Regions from separate parts of the Thermorhabdus hydrogeniformans genome, predicted to be linked through region 1. Evidence: riboswitches for the same ligand, from Rfam matches in the RefSeq annotation. Region 1 holds a riboswitch; the other holds the start of a gene.
The links. Region 1 has a riboswitch for lysine ahead of lysA (diaminopimelate decarboxylase). Riboswitches for the same ligand answer to the same signal wherever they lie in the genome.
Positions count from the first base shown of each region.

Region 2: another riboswitch for lysine. It lies ahead of dapB (4-hydroxy-tetrahydrodipicolinate reductase); the one in region 1 lies ahead of lysA (diaminopimelate decarboxylase).

Region 1 is NZ_JBJYKD010000002.1:44,919-52,735, forward strand. Features, by position in the region: gene ACKX14_RS01160 (nucleoside triphosphate pyrophosphohydrolase family protein) at 1-336, opposite strand, end outside; gene ytfJ (GerW family sporulation protein) at 413-829, opposite strand; gene ACKX14_RS01170 (DUF2953 domain-containing protein) at 810-1,481, opposite strand; gene scpB (SMC-Scp complex subunit ScpB) at 1,541-2,047, opposite strand; gene ACKX14_RS01180 (segregation and condensation protein A) at 2,047-2,790, opposite strand; gene trpS (tryptophan--tRNA ligase) at 2,806-3,789, opposite strand; gene ACKX14_RS01190 (site-2 protease family protein) at 3,815-4,435, opposite strand; gene lysA (diaminopimelate decarboxylase) at 4,565-5,893, opposite strand; lysine riboswitch at 6,032-6,217, opposite strand; gene ACKX14_RS01200 (acyl-CoA dehydratase activase) at 6,293-7,264, opposite strand; gene ACKX14_RS01205 (acyl-CoA dehydratase activase-related protein) at 7,239-7,817, opposite strand, start outside.
Region 2 is NZ_JBJYKD010000026.1:2,547-10,363, forward strand. Features, by position in the region: gene dapG (aspartate kinase) at 1-425, opposite strand, end outside; gene ACKX14_RS11920 (aspartate-semialdehyde dehydrogenase) at 438-1,445, opposite strand; gene dapB (4-hydroxy-tetrahydrodipicolinate reductase) at 1,524-2,333, opposite strand; lysine riboswitch at 2,505-2,679, opposite strand; cobalamin riboswitch at 2,830-3,003, shown strand; gene ACKX14_RS11930 (ECF transporter S component) at 3,098-3,598, shown strand; gene ACKX14_RS11935 (alpha-ribazole kinase) at 3,657-4,397, shown strand; gene ACKX14_RS11940 (hypothetical protein) at 4,453-5,385, opposite strand; gene fabZ (3-hydroxyacyl-ACP dehydratase FabZ) at 5,468-5,890, opposite strand; gene ACKX14_RS11950 (phosphodiester glycosidase family protein) at 5,919-6,998, opposite strand; gene ACKX14_RS11955 (rod-binding protein) at 7,072-7,386, opposite strand; gene flgG (flagellar basal-body rod protein FlgG) at 7,404-7,817, opposite strand, start outside.

The DNA of each region.
Region 1 (7,817 bases):
TTCACTCCATATAGACCAGCCGCCCTTTAATACCCCGTTGACATATATCTCCACTTTATCTTTTTTAAAAATCATAAGCTTGCCGTGCCTTTCCTTCATTTGAGCCACCTGGCGCATTACGGCCTCCTCCGGATTAATATTAAGAACTTTCAAGGCTATGAAGAGACAGGAAAGGGCGTCTTCCAGCTCCCTTTTGGCCTTGTCAATTTCATTCCGGAGAAGCGCCTTTAATGATTCCGCCACTTCTTCATTCAAGTGGCTGACTGCTTCCTTCGGATCGGTAGTTTGGTATTTTCTGTTTTCCCATATTAGATCTAAGGCTTTTGTAAGTTCCAATTTTATCCCCTCTTCCCAGCGTCTATACATTATATTAACGTTTACTGCTATTTTTTTCAATAAAAAAACGGTCCGGCTATCTGGCCTGGACCGTAATGTGTTCCCTGTCCCTTCTTATAATATTCTTTATTTGATCCAGTATCTGGGGCGCGATATCAATAATCCTTTCTATCATGGCGTTCTGGTTAACGGGCAAAAGTCTTATCTGCCCCTGGCCCACCACCATAAAGGCTACAGGCTGAACCGAGACTCCCGCACCGCTGCCCCCGCCAAAGGGCATTTTCTGCTGGCCGCCTCTGTCGCCGTCCTGGGAGCCCTTCATATCGAATTCTCCCCCGCCGGCCGCAAAGCCGAAAGTCACCCGGGAAACCGGAATTATAACGCTTCCGTCCGGCGTTTCCACCGTATCCCCCACAATTGTATTAACGTCCACCATTTCTTTTATGCTTTCCATCGCAGTTTTCATCAAACTTTCAATTGGATGACCCTCCATAACTCGTCGCTCCCTCAAGTTTTTTCCTGTATCGCTTTTTAGAAAAAGCCCATAATAGAAGAACTGCTATGCTCGCAATAATAATATGGCCTACTCTGAATTGAAATATACCTTTAAACTCCATTTGGACCGGCTCGGCTTTTAAAAACTCCGGGTGGACGTCTACCATGATTGAGGCTCCGCCGGCGTCCAGAAAATGCGACATGAGGCTTAAAACAAAGTAAATAAAGCCCCACAGCCCACCGGCCATCACCCCGCCGGCTGCGGGATCTTCGTTACCGAATTTAACTGTCAGATAAACCTTTCTCACTTTGACGGTTTTTAAAAATAATCTCACTGCTTTGTCAAACCTTTTTATTTGCAAATAAGCACTTAAAAGAAAATGAATAAAGAGGCGAATTTTCATCCTCAGCGGGGATACCACAACTTTTTCTTTATTTGCGGGAAAATTCAGCCTCAGAGTTGCAAAAGGAACAAGGTTTTTGATGTCAAGTTTCATTTGGGGTATTTGTAAATCGAGCTTTACAATTCCTAAATACACCATTGCTACTTCCGTAAATTCATCAGAAGCCGTTTTATTGAAAACAAATTTAAATGTGACCGGCGATAAAATAAAAAGAGAAAAAGTTAAAAAAATTATTATGTATATCAACTCGAGCCACCTTAACTTTTTCTCTTAGTTTACGGAAAAACATGCTGAATAATACATTTTTAATTTGGAACCGGGATGTCTTCGATAGACCTCAATCCGAAATATTCCATACACTGCTGGGTTATACCGTACAAAATAGGCCTCCCGGGGGCATCCATGCGCCCCATTTCGCAAATCAGGTTTTTTTCAATAAGACTGTTCAAGGCTTTTTCGGCATTTACTCCTCTTATTGCTTCAATTTCGGTCCTGGTGACAGGCTGTTTAAACATAATTATAGCCAGCGTTTCCAGGGCGGCTCTTGAAAGTTGGGCTCTTACTTTCGGCTTGAAGATGTTCTCTATGTATGAATAAACTTCAGGTTTGGTAGTCAACCGGACTTTTTCTCCAACCCTCGATATCATTATCCCCCTGTCGGGAGAGTTGTATTCTTCTTCCAGTTCGCAAATGCAACCGGCTATCTCTTCTTTGGTCATTCCAAGAGCTTTGGACAACTCGTCTATTCCAACCGGATCCCCGGATGCGAACAGGATTCCCTCTATAATTCCCATTGCCTTTTTAATTTCCATTAACGGTCCCCCTTGTAAACAAGGACGATTTCCCCAAAGAGTCTCTCCTGAATCGCTTTTATTCTGTTCATCTTTATAAGTTCAAGCACGGCAAGAAAAGTCACTATAAGTTCGACTCTTGAATGCCGGTGGTCAAATAACCTGCTGAAAAATACGCCCGCCTTGCTGCGGGAAACAACTTGAAAAACCTCTCTTATCTTTTTTTCCAGCGGCACAGGGTCTTTTAAAACTGTATGGACTTTATTCTCCCTGGTCTTTCTCTTCATCAGGTCCGAAAAAGCCATGACCAGGTCTTTTAAGGTAACTTCCGATATGGAAAAGCCTTCAGGCCACAAAAAGGACAAATCTTCAGGCGGCCTTTTAAATATTTTACTCTGCTCTTCTTCTTTTTCTCTCAAAATTAAAGCTATATCCTTAAACTTTTTATATTCCACCAGCTTATCCACCAGTTCTTCTCTCGGGTCCAGATCATCTTCCCCGACCGCCAGTTCGAGCTGCACCTGATTGTCTTTGGGCACGGGCAGCAGCATCTTTGATTTTATGCTGAGCAAAGTGGCCGCCATCACTAAAAACTCGCTGGCCAAATCAAGCTCTTTTTCATCCAGGTCTTGAAGGTAGCTTATATACTGATCCGTAAGCTCCGCAATAGGTATGTCGTAAATATCTATCTGATTTTTTTCTATGAGGTGAAACAAAAGATCAAAAGGGCCCTCGAATGCTTCCAGCTTAACATTTAACGCCATGTTTTCACCCTTGGTTTAAATTTTCATGGCTTCTCTTACCTCTTGCAGAGTTTTTTCCGCTACAAGCCTCGCTTTGTTCGCCCCCTGTATTAATATGTCGTCTATCAATCCCGGATCTCTTTCATACACCTTCCTTTTCATGCGAATCGGCTCGGTCTTTTCTATAATTAAATTTGCCAGTCTTTTTTTGCATTCCACGCATCCTATAAGGCCTTTTCCGCAGGTTTCCTTTAATTCCCTGATGTTTTCCTCCTCGTCAAAAGCCTTGTAAAAGGCATAAACACTGCATACATCCGGATGACCGGGGTCGTTTTTTCTTATTCTGGCCGGGTCGGTAACCATCATCCTGACCTTTGCACTTATTACATCCGGTGTGGCTGAAGCTTCAATGTAGTTGTCGTAGCTTTTGCTCATCTTCCTGCCGTCTATCCCCGGCAGCACCTTAACCTCGGTATGGATGGATTGCGGTTCCGGGAAAACAGGCCCGTACAGATAGTTAAATCTCCTTACAATTTCCCTGGCCAGTTCAAGATGCGGTTCCTGGTCTTCCCCCACGGGAATCCTGTCGGCTTTATACGCCAGTATATCCGCCGCCATCAAAACCGGATATCCCAGGAAACCGTACGTGTTTATTTGCCTGCTCTCCAGTTGTTTTAGCTGGTCTTTGTACGTTGGACACCTTTCGAGCCACGAAAGGGGGGTAATCATGGAAAGCAAAAGATGCAGTTCAGCGTGTTGTTTTACATGAGACTGAACGAATATGACGCATTTGTCCGGGTCAAGGCCACAGCTTATCCAGTCGATGACCATCTCTCTTATGTTATTTTTAATGTTTGCGGTGTCTTCATATCCTGTGGTCAGGGCGTGCCAGTCCACCACCGCAAAATAGCACTCACATTCATCCTGCAGCTTTACCCAATTTGTCAGAGCGCCCATCATATTCCCCATGTGCAGGCGCCCCGTGGGCCTCATTCCGCTAAAAACTCTATGTCCTTTCATTTGTAAAACTCCTCCCTGCCAATCATTATAATCTCAATAAAATTATATTCGTCAAATTATCCAGGCCGGTATATACCACAGAAATTAAAGGTTCCAGAACCCCGTCTAAAAAGCCGAAATAGGCCAGAGCGATTAATATGATTGGGCCATAGGCTTCCAGCTGGGAAAACATATATGCCTGCCTGCCGGGTAAAAAGCCCATCAGGATTTTCGACCCGTCCAGCGGCGGGATGGGGATCAAGTTAAAAACCGCCAGCGTCAGGTTGTAAAGAAAAAGGAGGTATATAAAACTTTCCAGTAAGCCGCTTATGAAAAGATTTGATTTTAATAAAGCCAATGTAATAAACGCCAGCAAAAGATTGGAAAGGGGGCCCGCCAGTGAAACCAGCATGATGCCCTGTCGTGGATTTTTGTAATAAGTCGGGTTCACCTGGACCGGCTTTGCCCATCCGAACTTAAAAATCCAGAGCATTAGCAGGCCCACCGGGTCCAGATGAACCAGTGGATTTAACGACAATCTGCCGCTCCACGCCGGCGTCGGGTCCCCCAGAGCATCGGAAACTTTGGCATGGGCAAACTCATGGAATGTAATGGCTATTAACAGGGCCGGTATTCTCAACAACATCTCCGGGCCGAAAAAATTCATGTAATTCTCCCTTTCTTTGGCTTAATTTTAATATATCCTTATAGCATTATAACATTTATATCAAAACGAAAAAAGTGCGCATCTTACGCACTTTTAATTTATATATGAAAGCGCCATGGAGATATTGCTCTACAGGGCAAAAGAAACAGCTTTTTTTGAAGGCGCGAATACCTCGTTGCGCAGCAGGTCTTCATAGGTTTCCCTCTTGACCATCAGGTGTGCCTTTCCCTCCCTGACAAACACCACGGCTGGCCTCGGGAGCCGGTTGTAGTTGCTGGACATGGTATAATGATAAGCGCCTGTACAAAATACTGCCAGAATATCCCCGGGGGCTACCTTGGGTAAAGCCACATCCCAGATCAGCATGTCTCCCGACTCACAGCATTTACCCGCAACAGACACCTTTTCCTGAGGAGCAAGCCCCGCCTTGTTTGCCAGTATGGCGCTGTATTTTGCGCCGTAAAGTGCCGGTCTGATGTTGTCGCTCATGCCGCCGTCGACGCTGACGTATTTTCGTATACCTGGGATGTTTTTTATGGAACCCACTGTATAAAGAGTGGTCCCGGCCGGTCCGACAATAGCCCTGCCAGGTTCAATTAAAATCCTCGGCACGGGCATATTTACCCTTTCCGCCCATAATTTAACGGATTCAACCAGTGTCGATAGATAAGTTTCCACCGGCAAAGGCCTGTCTTCATCGATATATTTTATACCAAAACCTCCGCCAAAATCAATTTCACCGGCTTTGTAACCGTACCTGTCATAAATATCCCTGGCGAATTTCATCATCACCTCGGCTGCCATCTGGAAGGGTTCCTTTTCAAAAATTTGAGAGCCTATATGGCAGTGAAATCCCATTAATTTTATACCCTTTATGCTTAAAGCGTTCTCTACGGCCATCATCGCATGACCGTTTTCCATACCAAAACCGAATTTTGAGTCCAGCTGCCCGGTCTTAATATAATCATGGGTATGGGCTTCGATGCCCGGCGTTATACGGAGCAAAACCCTGATCTTGGCATGATGTTTTTTCAGCAGATCCTTTAATATCTCCAGTTCAAAGAAATTGTCAACTATCACCCTACCTACTCCGTACTCGATGGCCATGTTCAGCTCATCACAGGACTTGTTGTTGCCGTGAAAATAAATTTTTTCCGCGGGAAAACCTGCTTTTATAGCCGTGTAAAGCTCTCCTCCAGAAACTACATCCAGTGCGAGGCCTTCCTCCTCCAGAATCCTGCACATCCCCATGGTTAGAAAGGCTTTTCCCGCATATATCACTTCGCTGTTTTCGTGCAGTTTTGATAATGTGTCTTTATATTGACGGCAGTTCTGGCGGATAAGATCCTCATCCATTACATATAATGGGGTGCCGAATTCCCTGGCCAGAGCCACTGCGTCGCACCCGCCGATTTCCAGATGGTTTGCCTCATTAATTCTGGCGGTGCCGTAAAACATCATTTTATCTCCTTTCGTAAATCTTTATAGTAGACATAAAAAAACAACCGCAGATATTTGCCGGTTGTGAACAAAAAAGACAACCCAGATATTTGCCGGTTGTCTTTAACTCTAGGCAAATACCTCCTCTCTTCCCCTAACTGAAGTAGCGCTCCACCAAAAAACCGGGAATTTTTTGGTGACAGTTCCATACCTCTTCGATATGGACCCAGCACGGTTTTCCGGGTAAAAACCGCACTTCGGCGGCGACCCCTTTCCCTTGGCATTATCGGCTCCCGGCCTCCGCAAAGGTACTCTTGATGCGCCGCAACCTCTACCCCAACTCTTACGAGATGAGGTATAAATATTCAGTTTAAAACAATATAACACAAGAAATCCTACATTGTCAAGAAAAAAAATTTAAACGGCCAGGGAAGACGACCACCTTCCGCATTTATCTCCCCAGCGGGCCAGGAGCCTATTGTCTGAGAAAATCTGCACCACTTCGCATAAGTTTGGGCACCCTTTGCACTCAAAACTGCCGACATGGTAATTTCGAAAAGCCACATCAAATCCCATAAAATTCGTTTTTTTATTTTCTTGCTGAGCCATGTGCCTTGCGGCAAGGATGGCCGCTCCCACGGCCCCCATGACGTCGTAATTTTTTGGGACCGTTATTTCCATTCCCAGTTCATTTTCAAACGCTTTTTTTATTCCCACATTTGCCGCCACTCCGCCCTGAAAGAGCACGGGAGGTTTTATCTCCTTCCCCTTGGCAACATTCGCCAGATAATTTCTCACCAGCGCCTGGCAGAGGCCCCAGATGATATCCTCGACTTTATGCCCAATTTGCTGCTTATGTATCATATCCGACTCTGCAAAAACGGCGCACCGCCCTGCTATTCTGGTGGGGATCTTAGATTGAAGCGCTTTTTGCCCGAATTCTTCAATGGGTATGCCCAGCCTTTGAGCCTGCCTGTCCAAAAAGGAGCCGGTTCCGGCCGCACATACAGTGTTCATGGCAAAATCCACCACGATCCCGTCTCTTATGATTATTATCTTCGAATCCTGTCCACCAATTTCCAAAATGGTGCTGGCACAGGGCACCTGAGATAGAGCCGCCACTGCGTGAGACGTGATTTCGTTTTTAACAATATCCGCCCCCACCAGGATTGATGCCAGTTGTCTTCCGCTGCCTGTAGCCCCCACGGCAAAAACTTCAATTTCATTTTTATACTTTTTCTGAAGCATTGAAAGGCCTTCTTTTATTGCGTCTATAGGCCTGCCCGCCGTCCTCAAATAAAGTTTTTCCACGAGTTTGTTCTGTTCGTCGAGCAAGACTAAATTGGTGCTGACCGAGCCCACATCAATTCCCAGCGAACATCTTGTCATGGATATCCACCTCCGATCTGTGTCTTATCATGTCCACAAAAGCTTCAAGGCGTGTTCTAAAACCGGCTTCCGCCGAATGTTCATCCAAAACCAGAGTCATTACAGGGATTGAGTATTTTCTGCTTACATTCGGTAGAACGCTTTTTGCCACAATTTCTGGCATGCACGTAAAAGGCAGCAACTGGATAACGCCTTCAAAACCTTCCCTTGAAAATCTGACAACCTCGGCTACCGTTTCCCGGCCGTGACCTCCCACAAAGCAGTTTATATATGGACTGGCAAGTTTCAGGATTTCAGCGTGCTCCTTTGGTTTTAAAAATGAGGGAAAGATATTTTCTCGGAACCAATCGGTAATATAAATACTCCTCCGAACTTCCACCCCCAGTTCACCCAGCTGTTTTTCAATATACAGATTTACAAAAGGTTCTAAAACAGTATATATTTCTCCCGCCAGCCCTATTTTGACCGGGATTCTACTGCCATCTACTTTTATGCTCAAAAACATCTCCTGTATTTCACGCTTCACATCTCCCATTTCGGCTTCGTTCCTCGC
Region 2 (7,817 bases), on a different contig from region 1:
TGGAAGCCGGCCACCACCACGATCTTATCCTCCTCAAGGTGCGTCAGTATCCTGCCGGGGTCCACCCTGCGTATGGTCGCATTTCCGAACCGGTTGTCGGTGATAATGCCCGCCTGGGCCCCGGTTAAAAAGATGGCCTTGAATCCTGCGGCCTGCAGGGAACCGGTTAAAACGGTGCCGGAAATGATTTCCCCGCAGGAGAGGATAAGGTCCATCTCCCTCGGAGATACATTTGAACCCGAAGCTTCCAGAAGACCCTTCAGGGTATCGGTGGCATAAGGGGCGCCCCGCCTCCCCATGGCGGAAACCACGACCACCAGCCGGTAACCCTGCTTTCGGGCATTAATTATTTTTTCTATCACCCGCCGCCTCGCTTCGGGTGTGGCCACCGATGTTCCTCCAAATTTCTGTACCAGAATCTTCATTTTTGCCCCCACCTATATCAACCCGTAATTCAATAACAATTCGGCTATCTGGACCGCATTGGTGGCGGCGCCCTTCCTCAACTGGTCCGCCACAACCCACATGCACAGCCCGCTGGGGCAGGATATGTCCTCCCTGATGCGGCCTACGAATACCTCGTCGCGATTGGAGCAATCCGCAGGCATTGGATAAATCGCCTTTCCGGGGTCGTCCATCACGACCACCCCCGGCGCCCTGCTCAGTATCTCCCTGGCCTCCGCCGGGGAAAGCTTTCTTTCGGTCTCAATGGTAACGGCTTCGGAATGGCTTCTCAGCACCGGCACCCTGACGGCTGTGGCGCTAATGAGAATGCTGTCGTCGTGGAACATCTTCCTGGTCTCATATACCATTTTCATTTCTTCCTTTGTGTAGGAGTTTTCCATAAAAACATCTATGTGAGGTATAAGGTTAAAAGCTATCCGGTGCGGAAAAACCTTTGGCGGCATCATGTCACCGGCCAGCACCGCACCGGTCTGTTCTATCAGCTCGTCCATCGCTTCCTGGCCCGCGCCGGATACGGCCTGATAAGTCGAAACAATCACCCGCTTAATCCTCGCGGCATCGTGGAGCGGCTTTAAAGCCACCACCATCTGAATGGTGGAACAGTTGGGGTTGGCGATGATGCCCCGGTGCCACCTGACGTCGTCGGGGTTTACTTCCGGCACCACCAGCGGCACCTGGGGATCCAGGCGGAAATTGCTGCTGTTGTCGATGACCACGGCGCCGCGCTTTACGGCTTCGCCTGCGAATTTTAAACTGGCCTCTCCTCCGGCAAACAGCGCGAGGTCCACGCCGTTAAAGGATTCCGGGGTTGTTTCTTCGATTTCGTATTCCCTGTCACCGAATTTTATCTTTTTCCCGGCCGAGCGCCTGGTGGCCAGCAATTTTAAATTTCCTACGGGGAACCGGCGCTCTTTGAGCACTTCCAGGATGGTATTCCCCACAGCGCCCACCCCGACTACAGCTACGTTCAATTTCTTCATTTCTCATATCCCTCCAGAAGTTGTTGCATCAATTTATTTTATTATAAATACCTGAAAAAGGTGCTTGCCAAAAGACCGTCAGAACTCCATCAAGTTTTCCAGCCCGATAACCACCCCTTGAAGCTCCCGGACTTTCCTTACGGCCAGGAGAACACCGGGTACAAACGACACCCGGCTGGTGGAATCGTGCCTTATGCTCAATATCTGACCCAATCCGCCGAATATCACTTCCTGGTGGGCTATCAGCCCCGGAAGCCTGACGCTGTGGATTCTTACGCCATTCAGGCTTCCTCCGCGGACGTTGGGTAATTTCTCCAGCTCGGGCCTTTTGGCCTCTTCCACATGCCCCCGTTCGCGGTTAATTAGTTCCGCCGTCATCAGTGAAGTCCCCGATGGGGCGTCGAGTTTGCCGTCATGGTGAAGTTCGATGATCTCAACATCCGGGAAGTACCTGGCGGCCATTCTGGCCATCAGCATCATTAAAACCGCGCCAATGGCAAAATTGGGCGCCAGGAAAGCACCGGTACGGTTTTGCTCACACCAGGCCCGCAGTTTTTCAATATCCGACGGAGCCAGTCCGGTGGTACCTATAACAGGCCTCACTCCGTTGAAAACGGCCACCCGCGCGTTTTCCAGGGCAGCCTGGCTGTTGGTGAAATCTACCATTACCTCGGCATCGGTTCTTTTGATAACCTGTTCCAGGTCTTTTTCCACAATTATTCCTGTTTGTTTTTTCCCCACCAGTTCTCCCAGGTCTTGCCCCGTGCCCGCCACGTCTACGGCGCCCACCAGTTCCATATCCTCCTGTTCCAGAATGGCGGAAGAAATTTCCCTCCCGACCCTCCCGGCCGCGCCTGTCACGATGACTTTAATTTTACCCGCAACCATGACACTCATCCTTTCCAAGTTTTTTATATATTTATATGCAGACCGGTAAACAAACAGCAGCCCATTTTCCGCGATCAGGCGATTTTGTTCCGAATAAAAAATCATAAAATTAAAACGATTATGGCACCAGAGCTCATAACCGTTTTACACAAATTAAAAAAATTCCCACGGTTGTGAGATAGCGCTCCACCAAATAACACTCTGGTGACAGTGCCGCACCTCTTAAATGCGACCCCAGCCCGGGAACGCGGGAATTCCCGGACTTCGGCGAACGCCCCTTTCCCGCCGGATCATCGCCCCCAACTCACCGGCGGTACTCTTGGCTATCGCAACCTCTACCTCACCCCTCTGCCGACAGGGGTATTAATTTTTATTATATTATCATTAACTTCCATGCCATGTCAAGCTTTTTCTCGGCTCTTTTTTTTAATATTGCAATGATTTTCTTATTTGTTGACACAACCGACAGCTTTTTTATATAATAATATCAGTAAAATTGCAGCAACCCTCTCGAGGTGCCCCCTTGGGGGAGAATAGGGAAGACCGGTGAAAGTCCGGCGCGGTCCCGCCACTGTAAAGGGGAGCGGCTTAATGTATCCACTGGGAAACCGGGAAGGATTAAGCGGCTGTGAACCTGAGCCAGGAGACCTGCCTTGAGAGGTTTTGATTCCGGGGATGATGGTAAAGTCCGCGGTCTAATGCATGTTAGACTGCGGGCTTTTTCATTTGTGTTAAAAACAATAAATACAGGAGGGTTCAGGATCATGCAAAAAACAAAAAATCTGGTTTTGACGGGAATGTTTATTGCCCTAAGCGCCGCGGGGGCCGCCATCAAGTTGCCAAGCCCCACGGGGACGGTTGCCTTCGATTCGGCCCCGGGGTTTCTGGCCGCCCTTTTTCTGGGCCCCGGATACGGTGCAGTCACCGCCGCCCTGGGGCACCTTTTTACCGGTTTTTTAGCCGGATTTCCCTTGACCCTGCCCCTGCACTTGATTATTGCCCTGGAGATGGCCGTTTTCGCCTGGGTGTACGGCCGGCTCAAAAGATTCAGCCTTCCACTGGCGGTGGTCGCAGCCACGCTTCTAAACGGGATAGTGGCGCCGGCCAGTTTTATCCCGCTGCCGCAGTTTGGCTTTGGTTTTTTTGCCGCCATGGTTATTCCGCTGCTCTCGGCTTCTTTTGCCAACGTGGCCTTGGCCGCCCTGGTTTACAGGGCCGTGGCGGCGGTTTTCAAACCGGATGAAGCATCTCTGTCAAATAGATAGATGTGAAACCACTTTCTACGCAAAGATAAAACCATAGATTACACTGGAGGGGAAAAAGTTGGCAGAAAACAAAATCCTGCCCTCAAACCGGGATGTGTGCATTGTAGATATTCCGGGGGACTTCTATCTCACGATAGCATGCGATTCCGCGGGGGGGATTGGTGAGAAGCGGAGGGATGTGGTGAAGGTACCGGCATCCGTGGTGGGGAGGTTCACCTGCCGGGTGGCCCTGATGGAAACCCTGGCCGTTGGGGCCGCCCCAAAGGCGGTGGCGGCCGCCGTATGCTGCGAGCCGTCACCCACCGGGGAAAAAATCTTGGCGGGAATCAGGGAGGAATTGTGCGAAGCCGGCCTGGACCTGCCCGTGGTCATCAGCACAGAAAAAAACATCCTCACCTGTCAGACAGGCCTCGGCGTCACGGTAACCGGAATAGCAAAAAAAAGCGACCTGCGCGTGAACAGAACGCGGGCCGGAGACAGGCTTTACTGTGTCGGGATGCCCAGGGTGGGAGACGAGGTAAAATTAAACGACTCCCGGATCGCCGACACAAATCTGGTAAGAAAGCTTTCCCAGATTCCATGCATACATGACATAATTCCCGTTGGTTCCAAAGGCATAAAAGGCGAAGCGGAGCTCCTGGTGTCACATCTGGGTCTTTCACTGACCTGGCAGGATAATGTGCCGCTGGACATAAAAAAATCCGCCGGCCCGGCCACATGCGTCCTGGTTACCAGCTCCGAGGATTTAAAACTTACGTGTTCCCAGCCGGTATACTTATTGGGCGTCATTGATGTTTGAAGGCCATAAGCTCCCATCGGCCTGCACCCATCTACCTGCGGGTTTAAAACTGCTGTTACTGCTGCATTTCCATGGACTTTATCGCATCCTGGATATTCTTTTCCGCGATTTGAGCCTTGATTTTTATTAGGTTCGGGTCCTTTTCGGCAAGGGCCTGTTGGAATTCTTTCAATGAAAATTCCACCTTTCCGGCGGTATCCATATTTTTAAGCTGAGCCTTAACTATTTCCCAGCCGGCAAGAGCTTTGGCCATTGCCGACGACGCCTCGCTTTCCTCGTTGTTCAAAGCCCTGTACAGCGCGTTTCTTATATTGTAGAGGATATTTTTGGCTTCGGGGGGCGACTTGGTTTTGAACAGTTTTTCAAAGGAGACGGTTTTTTCGTAGAGGTCGTTAGCGGAAAGCAATCCCTGATATAAATCCTGCCGGGTAAGGGTCATGGTGAGCCGGTTGAGGTTGGCGCTGAAGGCGCCCACCATGTCGGGGGTGGCTCCGTTTTTCATGGCTTCGGGCTGGAAGCTGTTCCACTGAGAGTGTATCTGGGTGACGGCCTGTTCAAATTTGGCCCAGTCGGGTTCCGACTCCTGTCCCGCCTGCCCCTGCATGCCGCCCTGGCCGCTCTGCTGGCCACCCTCCTGACCCCCTCCCTGACCTTTGCCCTGAGATTGCCCGCCTTTCTGTCCGCCCTGCCCACCGCTTTGCCGGTCGCCCTGCTGCCCCTGACCCGCCTGCCCGGCTCCCCTCCCCTGAGACGTGGGAGAGGGGGCGGCCTTTTTCAAATACTCTTTTTCAAAATCCTTAACAAGCTTTTCCACATCTGCCTGGAGTTTTTGCAGGGCTTGAGACTCCTTCTTTTCGGAACCGGAACCTCTGGAAGGGGATTTTGCCGGCTTCCTTGAACATCCGCCGGTTACTGCAAAACTCGAAACTGCAAGCATCAACGCCAGCAGATATATGAAAAATATCCTTAAGGCTTTTTGACAGTTCATATAATCACCCCTGACGTTCACCTTAAGAATATTTTTCCCCTTCCATGCGTCTTTATCCGTTGACCCAGACCCTTTTATTTATTTACTTGAGGGCAAACATGAGCTCCCCTTCAGCCGCAAGTTCCCCATCCACGGTGGCCCTGGCCCTGCCTTTACCCACCGGGCCTTTGACTCTGGTAAGTTCCACCTCCAGAGTCAGGCAGTCACCGGGAACCACCTGCCTTTTAAATCTCATGCCGTCGATACCGGCAAAAAGGGCTATTTTACCCCTGTTTTCCTCAAGGCTCAGTATGGCGCAGGCACCTACCTGAGCCAGAGCTTCCACTATAAGGACACCGGGCATGACCGGCTTTCCCGGGAAATGTCCCTGAAAAAAAGCCTCCCCCGCCGAGACGTTTTTAATCCCCACCGCCCGTTTGCCTTTCTCCAGCTCCAGAATCCTGTCTACCAGCAAAAAGGGGTAACGGTGCGGTATTATTTTCTGAATTTCTTCAATACCGAGCAACACTCATCTTCCTCTCCATTTAAGTCTCTCAATTCCACAGCCTTCCCTTAATAACGACACCGGTGCCTATGGGCCTCGGGAAACCCAGCGACGGCCTGTTCACAATCCTGCCGCCGTAGTACATGGTGGCCGAAGCGCCGCCGTCCAGGGCCGCCGCCTGCCTCACCCCCATCCCGAGCAAAAAAGCGGACAGCCGCTGCAGGCTTACGCCCCTGCCCGGCCCGGTGCCTTCGACGGTTACAAAAATCACCCTGCCGTCCTCCGATAACCCGACGGCGCTGCGGGCCACCGGAATGGTCGTAAGCCCTATCCTTTTCTCCCACCGCTTTATCGTCACCTTCCCGTCTTTTATCATGTAAGGCCCCGTCTCAAAGGCGTTTTTCATATCTTCTGCCGAGACCCCCGGCGGATAATCCACCGCAACACCCGATTTTAACGGCACGTCTATTTTTATTTTTGGCAAAATAAGGTTTTTTAAAAAAGATTTTTCGCCGATATACAGAACTTTGCCGCCGGACGGTATTTCCGTAAAAGACCCTTTGACCACACCCCGCACTCTATTTTCGCTAATTATCACATTATACCCGAGGGGCTTTTGCCGGGTGGTGGAACCGTAACGGTGAGTATACAGAACAGCTTCCGTGGAACCGCCGGAACGGTTGAGGCCGTCTAAATAAAATCTTTCCCCGTTTATCTCCACGTAAGCCCTGGCCTTTACCGGCAAAAGCCTGGGCCTGCCCCGTCTGTCGATGAAAAACACCGGGTCTTCCCCCGTGGGCATGGTTATCCACTCGCCGTCTATGACCACCTGGCCCACAGGCTGGCCGTAAGAGTGGAAAAAACCCCCGTTTATCGCCGCAATGGCCCCTGACCTTTCAGCCATTTCTTCCAGGGTTTCAAAGCCAAAGACCTGGTCGAGGGAGAGCACGGGTTTAATGGTAAACTCGGGGCTGGCAGGGTCTATAGTAATTACGTAGGCCTTTTCCCGCCCGGAGCCGGCGGCGATTTCCATTTCTTCAAAGTTGAGAGCGTCCCCGGACACATATCCCCTGGTCATGAGGTTGGCCAGGAGTGCGGCCATCAAAAAAACGGTCTTTAATTTAATCACCCTCCCGCCAGCGCGTCTTTTATAAACGCCGAGGACGGACTTTTTTAAGCCCGCCCTCTTGAAAAAATTAAATTTAGATGTATTTTGACAGCTGCGTGTAAAGCTGGTCCGCCAGACCTATCCCGCCGCCCCTGGCCAGTTCCACGGACAGGGCTTCGTCGTGCATGGACTGGATTATGTCGTAGGATACTCCCTGCTCAAAAAAACCGTTACGGGGAACAGTATCCCTCATTTTCTTTAAGAGGTAGTTCATAAAAATGGCCTCGAATTCCCTGCAAACCTCTTTCAAGGCTTCCCTGGAATTCGCTGCGCCGCCCGGCCGCTGTGCCTCATAGGCAGCAAGTTTATACGCTCCGGGAATACCCGTATCGCGACTCAACATATCCATAATAATCCAGCGCTCCTCTACCTGCGGAGATTGTTGGCTTCACCCAGCATTTCGTCTGCGGTCTGGATGGCCTTGGTATTTATCTCGTAAGCCCTCTGGGCTGTTATGAGGTTAACCATTTCCTCCACCACCTGGACGTTGGACATCTCCAGGAATCCCTGCAGTATGGAGCCGTATCCCGGTTCGCTCGGATCCTGTTTCAGCTGGTATTCGCCTGAAGCCGCCGTCTGTTCGAAAAGGTTGTTTCCGGCGGCCAGCAGTCCTTCCGGGTTGAGGAACTTGACAATGCCCACCATGCCCAGCTCCTGAATGTTGCCGTTCTCGTCTTTGCCGGTGATGAGCCCGTCGCCCGATATGGTTATGTCGCTGTAACCTTCGGGTATGGTTATGTAATCTTCGTCGGCGCTGAGCACATAGTATCCCTCCGAAGT